3 regions of the Intrasporangium sp. DVR genome follow, and region 3 is predicted to be linked to each of the others. Evidence: riboswitches for the same ligand, from Rfam matches in the RefSeq annotation. Region 3 holds a riboswitch; each other region holds the start of a gene.

Region 1 (3,440 bases), 260 kb from region 3:
TCCGCTCCGGGGCTCGGGAACTGAGGTCGGGAGGAGACTACCTCTCAACCCTTGAGGAGCTGGCGCGCCATGACGATGCGCTGGATCTGGTTGGTCCCTTCGTAGATCTGGGTGATCTTCGCGTCGCGCATCATCCTCTCGAGCGGGAAGTCCTTCGTGTAGCCGGCTCCGCCCAGCAGCTGCACCGCGTCCGTCGTTACCTTCATCGCAACGTCGGACGCGTAGCACTTGGCCGCCGCGCCGAAGAAGGAGAGGTCCTTGTCGCCCCGCTCGGACTTCGCTGCGGCCACGTAGACCATCTGCCGGGCCGCCTCGACCTCCATCGCCATGTCGGCGAGCATGAACTGGATGCCCTGGAAGTCGGCGATCCGCTTGCCGAACTGCTTGCGCTCCTTGACGTAGGCGACCGCGTGGTCGAGCGCCCCCTGGGCGATGCCGATGGCCTGGGCCCCGATGGTCACCCGGGTGTGGTCGAGGGTGCGCAGTGCGATCTTCAGGCCGTCACCGACCTCGCCGACCAGGCGGTCGCCCGGGATGCGGACGTTGTCGAAGTGCAGCTCGCGAGTCGGGCTGCCCTTGATGCCGAGCTTGCGCTCCTTCTCACCGAAGGTGAAGCCCGCATCCGACTTCTCGACGACGAAGGCGGACACGTTGTTGCCTCGCGGCCCGTCGGGGTCGGTCACAGCGAGGACGGTGTAGTACTCGGACACGCCGGCGTTGGTGATCCACGACTTCTGTCCGTTGAGGACCCAGTCGTCCCCGTCCCGCCGGGCCCGGCACTTCATCGACGCGGTGTCGGAGCCGGCCTCGCGCTCGGACAGGCCGTAGGAGAAGGTCGTCTCGCCGTGCGCCAGCGGCGGCAGGTACTTGCGCTTGACGTCGTCGTTCGCGGCGAGGATCAGCGGCAGCGAGCCGAGCTTGTTGACCGCCGGGATGAGCGCCGACGAGGCGCAGACGCGCGAGACCTCCTCGATCACGATGCAGGTCGCCAGCGCGTCGGCTCCGACGCCGTCGTACTCCTCGGGGACGTGGGGGGCGAAGAAGTCGGACGCCACCAGCGCGTCATGCGCCTCCTGGGGGTAGCGGGCCTCCTCGTCGACCGCCGCGGCGAAGGGAGCGATCTTGTCCTCGGCCACTGCGCGCACCGCCTCACGGAGCGCCTCGTGGTCCTCGCTGGTCCGGAACAGGTCGAAATCAGTGCTCGTCACGAGGAGCAATGCTACTCGCGAGACACAATTAGTAGGACGTCCAAGTGATCCAGGCCACCGCAGCCCGGGCGGCATCGGCCCCGGTGTCCAGCATGCGAACTCAGCGTCCACGATGAGGACGCCTGGGCGCGGACGAGCCCAGCGGCATACCATCCACGGAAGGTCATGAGTGTCAGCGTCACGGCCCCGGCTCGCTGACCGGCAACCCTCGCTACGCGGCGGGGTGCCCCGGGTGAAGACCTGGCCACCGGCGACCGCCGGTGCGCAAGCGCGAGTGTGAGGAACACCGATGAGCGACACCCCCGACTGGTCCTTCGAGACGAAGCAGATCCACGCCGGCCAGAGCGCCGACAGCGCCACCGGCGCGCGGGCCCTGCCGATCTACCAGACGACCAGCTACGTCTTCAACGACACCGACCATGCAGCGAACCTGTTCGGGCTCAAAGAGTTCGGCAACATCTACACCCGGATCATGAACCCGACCACCGACGTCGTCGAGCAGCGCATCGCCGCCCTCGAGGGCGGGGTCGGGGCGCTGCTCGTCGCGTCCGGCCAGTCGGCGACGACGCTCGCCATTCTCAACATCGCCGAGGCGGGCGACCACATCGTCGCCTCGCCGAGCCTCTACGGCGGCACAGTGAATCTGCTCAAGTTCACCCTGCCCAAGCTGGGCCTCGAGGTGACCTTCGTCGACGACCCGGCGTCGATCGACTCCTGGCGCGCTGCGATCCGGCCCAACACCAAGCTGCTCTTCGGGGAGACGATCGCCAACCCCAAGGCCGAGGTGCTCGACATCGAGGCCGTCGCGGCGCTGGCCCACGAGCACGGGGTCCCCCTCGTGGTGGACAACACCATCGCGACGCCCTACGTGATCCGCCCGATCGAGTGGGGCGCGGACGTCGTGGTCCACTCGGCGACGAAGTACCTCGGCGGCCACGGCACGTCCATCGCCGGGGTCATCGTCGACGCGGGCCGCTTCGACTACGGCCAGGACCCGGAGAAGTTCCCCAACTACAACACGCCCGAGGAGAGCTACCACGGGCTCGTGTTCGCCCGGGACCTCGGTGTCGGCAGCCCGCTCGGCGCCAACCTGGCCTACATCCTCAAGGCTCGCGTCCAGCTGCTCCGCGACCTCGGCCCCGCCGCCGCCCCGTTCAACGCGTTCCTCATCGCGCAGGGCCTCGAGACCCTGTCACTGCGGATCGAGCGCCACCTCGACAACGCGGCCAAGGTCGCGGCGTTCCTCCAGTCGCACGACCAGGTCGAGAGCGTCGTCTGGGCCTCGCTGCCGGACAGCCCGTCCTACGAGACCGCCCGGAAGTACGCGCCGCGCGGCGCTGGGGCCGTCCTGTCCTTCGAGATCCGTGGGGGCCTTGAGGCCGGGAAGAAGTTCGTCGAGGGCCTGACGCTGCACAGCCACGTGGCCAACATCGGCGACGTCCGCTCCCTCGTCATCCACCCCGCCTCGACGACGCACTCGCAGGGCCCTGAGGAGGACCGTCTCGCTGCCGGGGTGACCCCCGGGCTGGTCCGTCTCGCCGTGGGCATCGAGCACATCGACGACATCGTCGCCGACCTCGAGCAGGGTTTCGCCGCGGCCAAGGGCTGACCGGCCGGACGAGGTGGGCGGCGCGGCCAAGACCATGCCGTATGCCGCTCACCTCCGCCTGCTCGTACGCTGGCTCGCATGTCCGCCGAGCCTGCGACCGCCGTCCGCTATCCCGCTCCCCTGCGCCCGGGTGACCGGATCGGCGTCACCGCACCGAGCGCCGGTGTCCCCGACCGGCTGTGGGCACGGGTCGAGCTGACTCGAGAGTTCCTGGAGGCCAAGGGCTTCCGAGTCGAGATCGGTGAGTGCATGCACACGCCGTCGCACGTCAGCGCGCCGCGCGAGAAGCGTGCAGCCGAGCTGATGCGGATGCTCACGGACCCTGCGATCCGAGCCGTCGTCCCGCCGTGGGGTGGGGAGACCGGCATCGACCTGCTGGACCTGCTCGACTTCGCCGCGATCGCCGCCGCCGACCCGACCTGGTGCGTGGGCTACTCCGACACCACGACGTGGCTCACCCCCCTCACGCTCCGGACGGGGATCGCGACCATCCACGGCCAGAACTTCATGGACACCCTCTACCGGACACCGGACGGTGTCGCCCACTGGACCGACGTGGCTGCGTCCTCGCCGGGTTCGGAGATCACGCAGCGCTCACCGGGGAGCTGGCGCGGCGCCGGGTT
Region 2 (3,440 bases), on a different contig from region 3:
CATCCCGACTCGCCGTGGGTCCACGTCGCGGCCGGCCCGGCCTCGACGAGCTCGCGCAGGGCGCCGATGAGCCGGTCCACGCCCTCGCGAGTCGACCCGAGCCCGATGCTGGCCCGCACCGCGGTGGCGTGCTCGGCCGATCCAGAGAGCAGGTCGTCGACGAGCAGGTGCGCGCAGAACCGACCGTCCCGCACGCCGATGCCGTGCTCCACGGACAGGACCTGCGAGACCAGAGACGAGTCGAAGCCACGCACCGTGAACGCGACGACGCCGACCCGGTCATGTGCTTCGTCGAAGATGGACAGCTCCTCGACGCCGTCGATCGAACGCAGCCCGTCGCGGAGCCGAGCGAGCAGGCGCGTCTCGTGGCCCTCGATGGCGGCCCGGTTGCCGGCGATGGTGGCGCAGGCTGCCGCGAGCGCGATGGCACCGATGACGTTGGGGCTGCCGCCCTCGTGGCGGGCTGCGCCGGTCGCCCACGTCGTCCCGTCCTCGGCGACGGCGCGGGTCGCACCACCGCCGCGCAGGTAGGGCTCGCCGGCGTCGAGCCAGTCGGAGCGCCCGGCCAGGACGCCGGTGCCGAAGGGCGCATAGGTCTTGTGTCCGGAGAAGGCGATGTAGTCGACGTCGGACGCGGCGAGGTCGATCCGGCGGTGCGCCGAGAGCTGCGCGGCATCGACCGCGACGCGGGCCCCGTGCCGGTGGGCCAACCGGGTGAGCTCCTCGACCGGCCACACCTCGCCGGTGACGTTGGAGGCGGCGGTGATGACGACGAGGCGCGGTCCGTCGCCGTGCCCGGAGAGTGTCCCGGAGAGTTCCCCGGAGAGTGCCTCGGAGAGCGCGCTGTGCGCCTCCGCGATGCTGCGCGGGACGGGCAGACGCACCGTGCGGTTCTCTCCCCATGGCAGCAGGGTCGAGTGGTGCTCCGACGCGAAGACGAACACGGTGGCCGTCTCCGGCAGGGCAGCGGACAGCACGGCCCAGGAGTCCGTCGTCGTCCGGGTGAAGACGACGGCGTCACCCGGACGCGCGCCGACGAAGGCTGCAACCTCGGCGCGAGCCTGCTCGTACCAGGCGCTCGTCAGACGAGACGCGTAGCCGGCGCCGCGGTGCACCGAGGCGTAGGTCTCGAGGGCGCGGTCGACGGCCTCCTTGACCGCGACCAGGGCCGGGGTGGACGCAGCGTGGTCGAGGTTGGCGTAGGTCGTCGCCCCCGAGAGAGTGGGCACGACGAGGCCGGCGCCGACGACCGCCGGCAGCGCCACCGACGACGGGGCGGAGACGGCACGGGTGCGGGTGGCGAACGGGTGCGGTGCGCCGGCTCCGCACTCCGTGGCGCCGGCCGCCAGGGAACGGGCGTGGGCCGCGCTGGTACGGGGGAGGACTGACATGGGGGCTCCTCGGTCGGGGGACCCGCCGGGTGCAGGTCCGCGCTTGCCGCGCCTCGACACCACGAACGTGGCGAGGACGGCCTGGTCGTCACCCGGAGCACCCCGCCGCGGAGGAGGGTTGCTGGCCAGCGAGCCGGGGCTTGACGCTGGCGCTCATGACCTGACACGAAGATAGGGAGCCGCCCCCGCCGCTGTCCACCGGGCACGGGGCCCGTGTCGTCATCTGAGACGTATGCCGCTGGGCTCGCTCCTCGTCCCAGGCCGCTCGGCGGGTCGGATCGGAGCAAAAGGAGGGTGTTGCGCGTGTGACGCGTGAGTTCAGGGGGTCAGGTGTCGTACCGTGCGACCATGGCGACACGTCGGTCCAGCAGCGCGCGCCCTGCTTCGTCCTCCGGTTCGTCGGCCACGACGAGGGCGGCGTCGGGGACGAGCAGTGGTGCCGCGACCCGCGGCAAGGCCGCCGCACGCCCGGCCGCGAGCCGCGGTGGCGCCCGCGGGACCAAACGTCCCGCGACCCGGGGCAGGGCCAGGGGCGGCGGCCTGCCACTGCCGATCCGAGCCGTGCGCAACACCTGGATGGGGGTGTCGCACGTCGCCGGGGGAGCCGTCCGACGAGTCGGCGCCAGCGCCCGCGACCTCGAGCCCGAGCACCGCCGGGACGGTGTCGGCTTCACCCTCATCGCGCTCGCCATCATCGTCGCCGCGCGCGAGTGGTGGGGGGTCGACGGGGTCTTCGGCGACGGCGTCCACGCCGTCGTCGCGGGGACCTTCGGCCGCATCGCCTACGCCGTTCCGCTCGTCCTGCTCCTGCTTGGTCTGCGAGTCCTTCGAGCACCTGAGGACGAGGCAGCGACCAACCGCATCATCGTCGGCACCGTCACGCTGACCTTCGCCGCGTGCGGGCTGGCCCACGTCAGTGACGGCATCCCCAACCCCCCTGACGGCGCTGAAGGAATGCGCGCCGCCGGCGGCATCATCGGGTTCCTCGCCTCCAGCCCGCTGGACGCGGCCGTGTCCAGGTACGGCGCGATCGCCATCCTCATCCTGCTCGGCACCTTCGGCCTCCTGGTGATCACCGCAACGCCGGTCAACCACATCCCGCACCGTCTCCGCCAGCTGCGCGACCTCGTCCTGCACCGACCGCACGAGGCGGACGGCGGCGAGCCTGCCGAGGACGCCGAGGGAGGGCCCGCAAGGAGGAGCCGCCGCAAGGCCGTCGACCTCAGCGAGCGGGACGGCGACGAGGCCTTCCGGCAGGCCGCGGTCCGGGAGGCGGAGGACGAGCCGACCACGCGCCTGCGCCCCGGGGAGAAGCGGCCGACGCCGCCCGGTGTCCTGGCCCCACGTCCGGCCGGCACGTCCGCGAGCACCCAGGCCATCGACGCCACCGACCCACGGACCCACGGCGCCCCCGACACGGCCCGCGTCGGGCCCAAGCCGGAGCTGGTGCCGCCTCCCACCTCGCCCATCCCGTCCCGGGTCGAGCAGCTCTCGCTCGAGGGCAACGTCACCTACCGCCTCCCGGACCACGCGATCCTGGCTCACGGGGCCCCGCACAAGACCCGCAGCCACACCAACGACAAGGTCGTCGAGTCGCTGACCCACGTCTTCGACCAGTTCGACATCGACGCAGCGGTGACCGGCTTCACCCGCGGGCCCACCGTGACCCGCTACGAGGTCGAGCTCGGATCGGGCACCAAGGTGGAGCGCGTCACCGCCCTCTCCAAGAACATCGCCTACGCCGTCGCGTCGGCCGACGTCCGCATCCTCAGCCCCATCCCCGGCAAGAGCGCCATCGGCATCGAGATCCCCAACGCCGACCGGGAGAACGTCGCCCTCGGCGACGTGCTGCGGAGCCAGACGGCCCGGAGCAACGAGCACCCCATGGTCATGGGCGTCGGCAAGGACGTCGAGGGCGCCTACGTCATCGCCAACCTCGCCAAGATGCCCCACCTGCTCGTCGCCGGCGCGACCGGCTCCGGCAAGTCGAGCTTCGTCAACTCGATGATCACCTCGATCCTCATGCGGGCGACGCCGGAGGAGGTCCGC
Region 3 (3,440 bases):
TGTCTTGTGATCGGACGCTACCCGAAAAAGCACCGTGCGGGAGCCGTCTGCGGTGGCGCGTCGGACACACTCGAGTGAACCCGGGCAGGTCGACGTCAGCCCAGGGCGGAGCGGATGATGACCCCCACCTGCTCATCCTCGATGAGGAAGCCGTCGTGGCCGAACCGCGAGCTGATGTGGGCGCGGACCGACCGTGGCAGCAGGCGGTGGAGCTCGTCCGACAGCTCGGGCGGATACAGCCGGTCGGTGTCGACGGACGCGATCGTGCACTCCGCGGTGATGCGTGACAGGGCCTGCGCGACGCCGCCCCGGTCACGACCCACGTCGTGGGAGTTCATCGCCTCGGTCAACACGAGGTAGGAGTTCGCGTCGAACCGCCGAGCCAGCTTTCCGGCGTGGTGGTCGAGGTAGCTCTCCACCGCGAACCGGCCCCGCTCACCGGAGCGCAGCGGGTCCTCCCCGAGCTGTGCGGTGCGTCCGAAGCGCTCGTCGAGCTCGGCACCCGTGCGGTAGGTGATGTGCGCGATCCGACGCGCAAGGCCCAGCCCTGCCTCCGGGGAGCGGCCGGCGCGGTAGTAGTCGCCACCGGCGAAGTCAGGGTCCTGGCGGATGGCCAGCAGCTGCGGTTGACACCAGGCGATCTGGTCAGCCGTGGCGTAGGCGGTGCTCGCGAGCACGATGCTGCGGTCGACGCGTCCGGGGTGTGAGGCGGCCCACTCGAGGGCGCGCATCCCGCCCATCGACCCGCCGACGACGGCGGCGAGCCGGGTCGCGCCGAGGTGCTCGAGGAGGCGCGCCTCGACCTCGACCTGGTCGCGAATCGTGACGTAGGGGAACCTGCTCCCCCACTCGCGCCCGTCGGGGGCGGTGCTCGACGGTCCGGTGGTGCCCTGGCATCCCCCCAGGACGTTGGCTGCGACGACGAACCACGAGTCGGTGTCGATCGGGCGGCCCCGGCCGACGAGTCCGGGCCACCACCCGGGAGAGGCATGGCCGGCACCTGCCTCGCCCTCGACGTGGCTGTCCCCGGTCAGCGCGTGCTCGATGAGCACGACGTTGTCGCCGGCGGCGTTGAGCGTGCCCCATGTCTCGTAGGCCACGGTGACGTCGGGAAGGATGCCTCCGCGTTCGAGCCGGAACTCTCCGATCTGCGCGAACCGGCGGGCACCGACCGGGTCGCCGAGACGCCACGCCCCGCTGACCCGCGGACTGGTCGGCGCCGCCGCGAACCCGTTGCGCACGGCGTCAGGTCGGAGTCGCAGGCGTCGCGTCGAGGTCTGATGGTTGTCTGTCATCGTCAAGGTCGACTCCCGGAAATCGCGCTTGCCGACCCCGGTCGCGGGGCGGCCTGGTCCTCACCCGGGGCACCCCACCGCGACGGAGGGTTGCCGACCAGCGAGCCGGGGCTTGACGCTGGTACTCATGACCTGGCCCAACTCTACGTCACGGGCGTCCCCGTTTCCTCCCCGTCGTCCACGGTGTGGAATGCGGCCGGTGGCCCGTCCCACGCTGTCCCTGGCTTCGACCGGAGGCTGCCGACGGTCCGGTGGTCACCCGCACCGGGCCGGGGGCGGGCACCGGGGGCGGCGGGCACGGGGGGCCGGCACGGGGGCCGGCACAGGGGGCCGGCACAGGGGGCCGGCACAGGGGGCCGGCACAGGGGGCCGGCACAGGGGGCCGGCACAGGGGGCCGGCACAGGGGGCGGGCACAGGGGGCGGGCACAGGGGGCGGGCACAGGGGGCGGGCACAGGGGGGCATCGAGCGACGGGCATCAGGCCGCGGGCATGCGGACTCCGTGATCGAGGCCCACCCGGATCAGCCTGGCGAGCCGGTACTCCGGATCGAGCTGCAGGGCGCGGTCGACGCACAGTCCGGCGCGCGTGCCGTCACCCCGGCACCAGGCGTAGGCGCCGGCGATGGTGAGGACCGGTGCGGCGAACCGCACAGGAGTCACCCGGCACAGCTCCAGAAGCGCATCCTCGACCCGGCGGGGGTCGCACACCAGGTCGTCAGCCTCGGGTACGAAGCCGTGGTCCACCTCTCCGACCAGGGCGTGGAGTCGCGTCAGCAGGCGATCGTCGACCTCGTCGGTCGGGAGCCAGCCCGGACAGAGCCAACCGATGAGCGCGTCTCGCAGGTCGCGGTCCTCGAGGGGCCCGACGAGCGGCGGGAGGAGGCGGGCCAGGCCCGCGGCCGGCGCCTCGCCGCGAAGCAGCACACCCCACGCGCCGAGAGACTCGTCGGTGAGCTCCTCCCAGCGGGAGGCAGCGGGCCGGCGGTCGGGCGCCGCGACTCCTTCCCCGGAACTGGTGGACTCGTCCACGCCCTCGGCGGGCCCGCCGATCCAGCTGAGGAAGCGGGAGTGCCTGGCCCTGCGATAGCTGTGCCGCCATTCCTCGACGGCCTGGGCCACGTGGTCGTCGTGAGCCTCCGGCAGCGGCTCGACGAGGGACGCGACCGCCCGCCTGCTGCCGAGCACCGATCGCCCTTGCGCGACGTAACCTGCCACCGCGGGCACGTCCGCCGGCGCGGGCAGGAGCCCGCCGTCATCCGGGCAGCCATCCGACCGAAGGCAGTACCAGCGCGCTCCCCGCACGACGAGGTCCTCGACCACCGGGATCCCGGCGAGCCCCAGGGCCACCCCGAGGGCATCGGCCAAGGGGCGCGCCTCGCCCGGCTCGTCCTCGTACGCGACGAGAGCCACCGCGGTGGCGCCGGCGCGCTCGATCGGCTCCATCAGCGCAGCGGCAGCCTGCGCTGCCTGTGGATGGGCGAGGACGTCCATCCGCGCAACGAGCCCGACGGACTTCTCCTGCAGGCAGATGATGACGACACTGCGCTCGGGCTGGAAGCCGAGGTGGAAGGGGACGATGGTGACCAGCTCGGCGGGTCCTGAGACGGAGATCTTCTGCATGCTCCGACAGTGGCGCAGCACCAGTCGGCGGGCCCGTCCATGCCGATGACCTGTGGATGACCGTCGGTCCCCTCCGGGGGGTGTGGATGACTCAGGTCGGCTCAGCGCTCGAGACGCTTGCGCACCGTCTCGAGGACGTAGGTCGTCGCGGCCTCGCGGGCGTGGTGTGTCAGCCGTGGGCCTGCACCGGTGGCCGCCACCTCGTGGACGCCGTCGCTCGCCGGAGACCCGAGCGGCCGGACCCGTCCTGCGGAGGCTCGTTCGGCGCGCGGGGGCGTGCGCCGACCCTGCCCCGCCTCCCACGTGAGGAACCGGTCGGTCTCCTCCACGAGTGTCTTGACCGCCCATGAGATGACCACGGCGTCGTCGGCGGCGCCGACGACCGGCAGCACCGCTTCCGGGACCAGGTCCACCGGCGAGACGATGTAGGCGACGGCCGCGGCGAGCATGCCGAGCCGACCGCGGGTCGTCCCGGCGTACTGGCCGGACAGCGTCGCTCGCACGAGGCGGGGAACGGCCTGGACG

The links. Region 3 has a riboswitch for S-adenosylmethionine ahead of metX (homoserine O-acetyltransferase MetX). Riboswitches for the same ligand answer to the same signal wherever they lie in the genome.
Region 1: another riboswitch for S-adenosylmethionine. It lies ahead of ABWV20_RS15530 (bifunctional o-acetylhomoserine/o-acetylserine sulfhydrylase); the one in region 3 lies ahead of metX (homoserine O-acetyltransferase MetX).
Region 2: another riboswitch for S-adenosylmethionine. It lies ahead of ABWV20_RS11880 (aminotransferase class V-fold PLP-dependent enzyme); the one in region 3 lies ahead of metX (homoserine O-acetyltransferase MetX).

What each region holds. Positions count from the first base shown of each region.
Region 1 covers NZ_BAABZW010000019.1:329,213-332,652, forward strand. Annotated here, with positions in the region: gene ABWV20_RS15525 (acyl-CoA dehydrogenase family protein) at 45-1,208, opposite strand; SAM riboswitch class IV at 1,370-1,485, shown strand; gene ABWV20_RS15530 (bifunctional o-acetylhomoserine/o-acetylserine sulfhydrylase) at 1,498-2,817, shown strand; gene ABWV20_RS15535 (S66 family peptidase) at 2,896-3,440, shown strand, end outside.
Region 2 covers NZ_BAABZW010000015.1:177,277-180,716, forward strand. Annotated here, with positions in the region: gene ABWV20_RS11880 (aminotransferase class V-fold PLP-dependent enzyme) at 1-1,391, opposite strand, end outside; SAM riboswitch class IV at 1,426-1,552, opposite strand; gene ABWV20_RS11885 (DNA translocase FtsK) at 1,740-3,440, shown strand, end outside.
Region 3 covers NZ_BAABZW010000019.1:71,982-75,421, forward strand. Annotated here, with positions in the region: gene metX (homoserine O-acetyltransferase MetX) at 96-1,295, opposite strand; SAM riboswitch class IV at 1,315-1,428, opposite strand; gene ABWV20_RS14340 (DUF4192 domain-containing protein) at 1,773-2,915, opposite strand; gene ABWV20_RS14345 (YkvA family protein) at 3,017-3,440, opposite strand, start outside.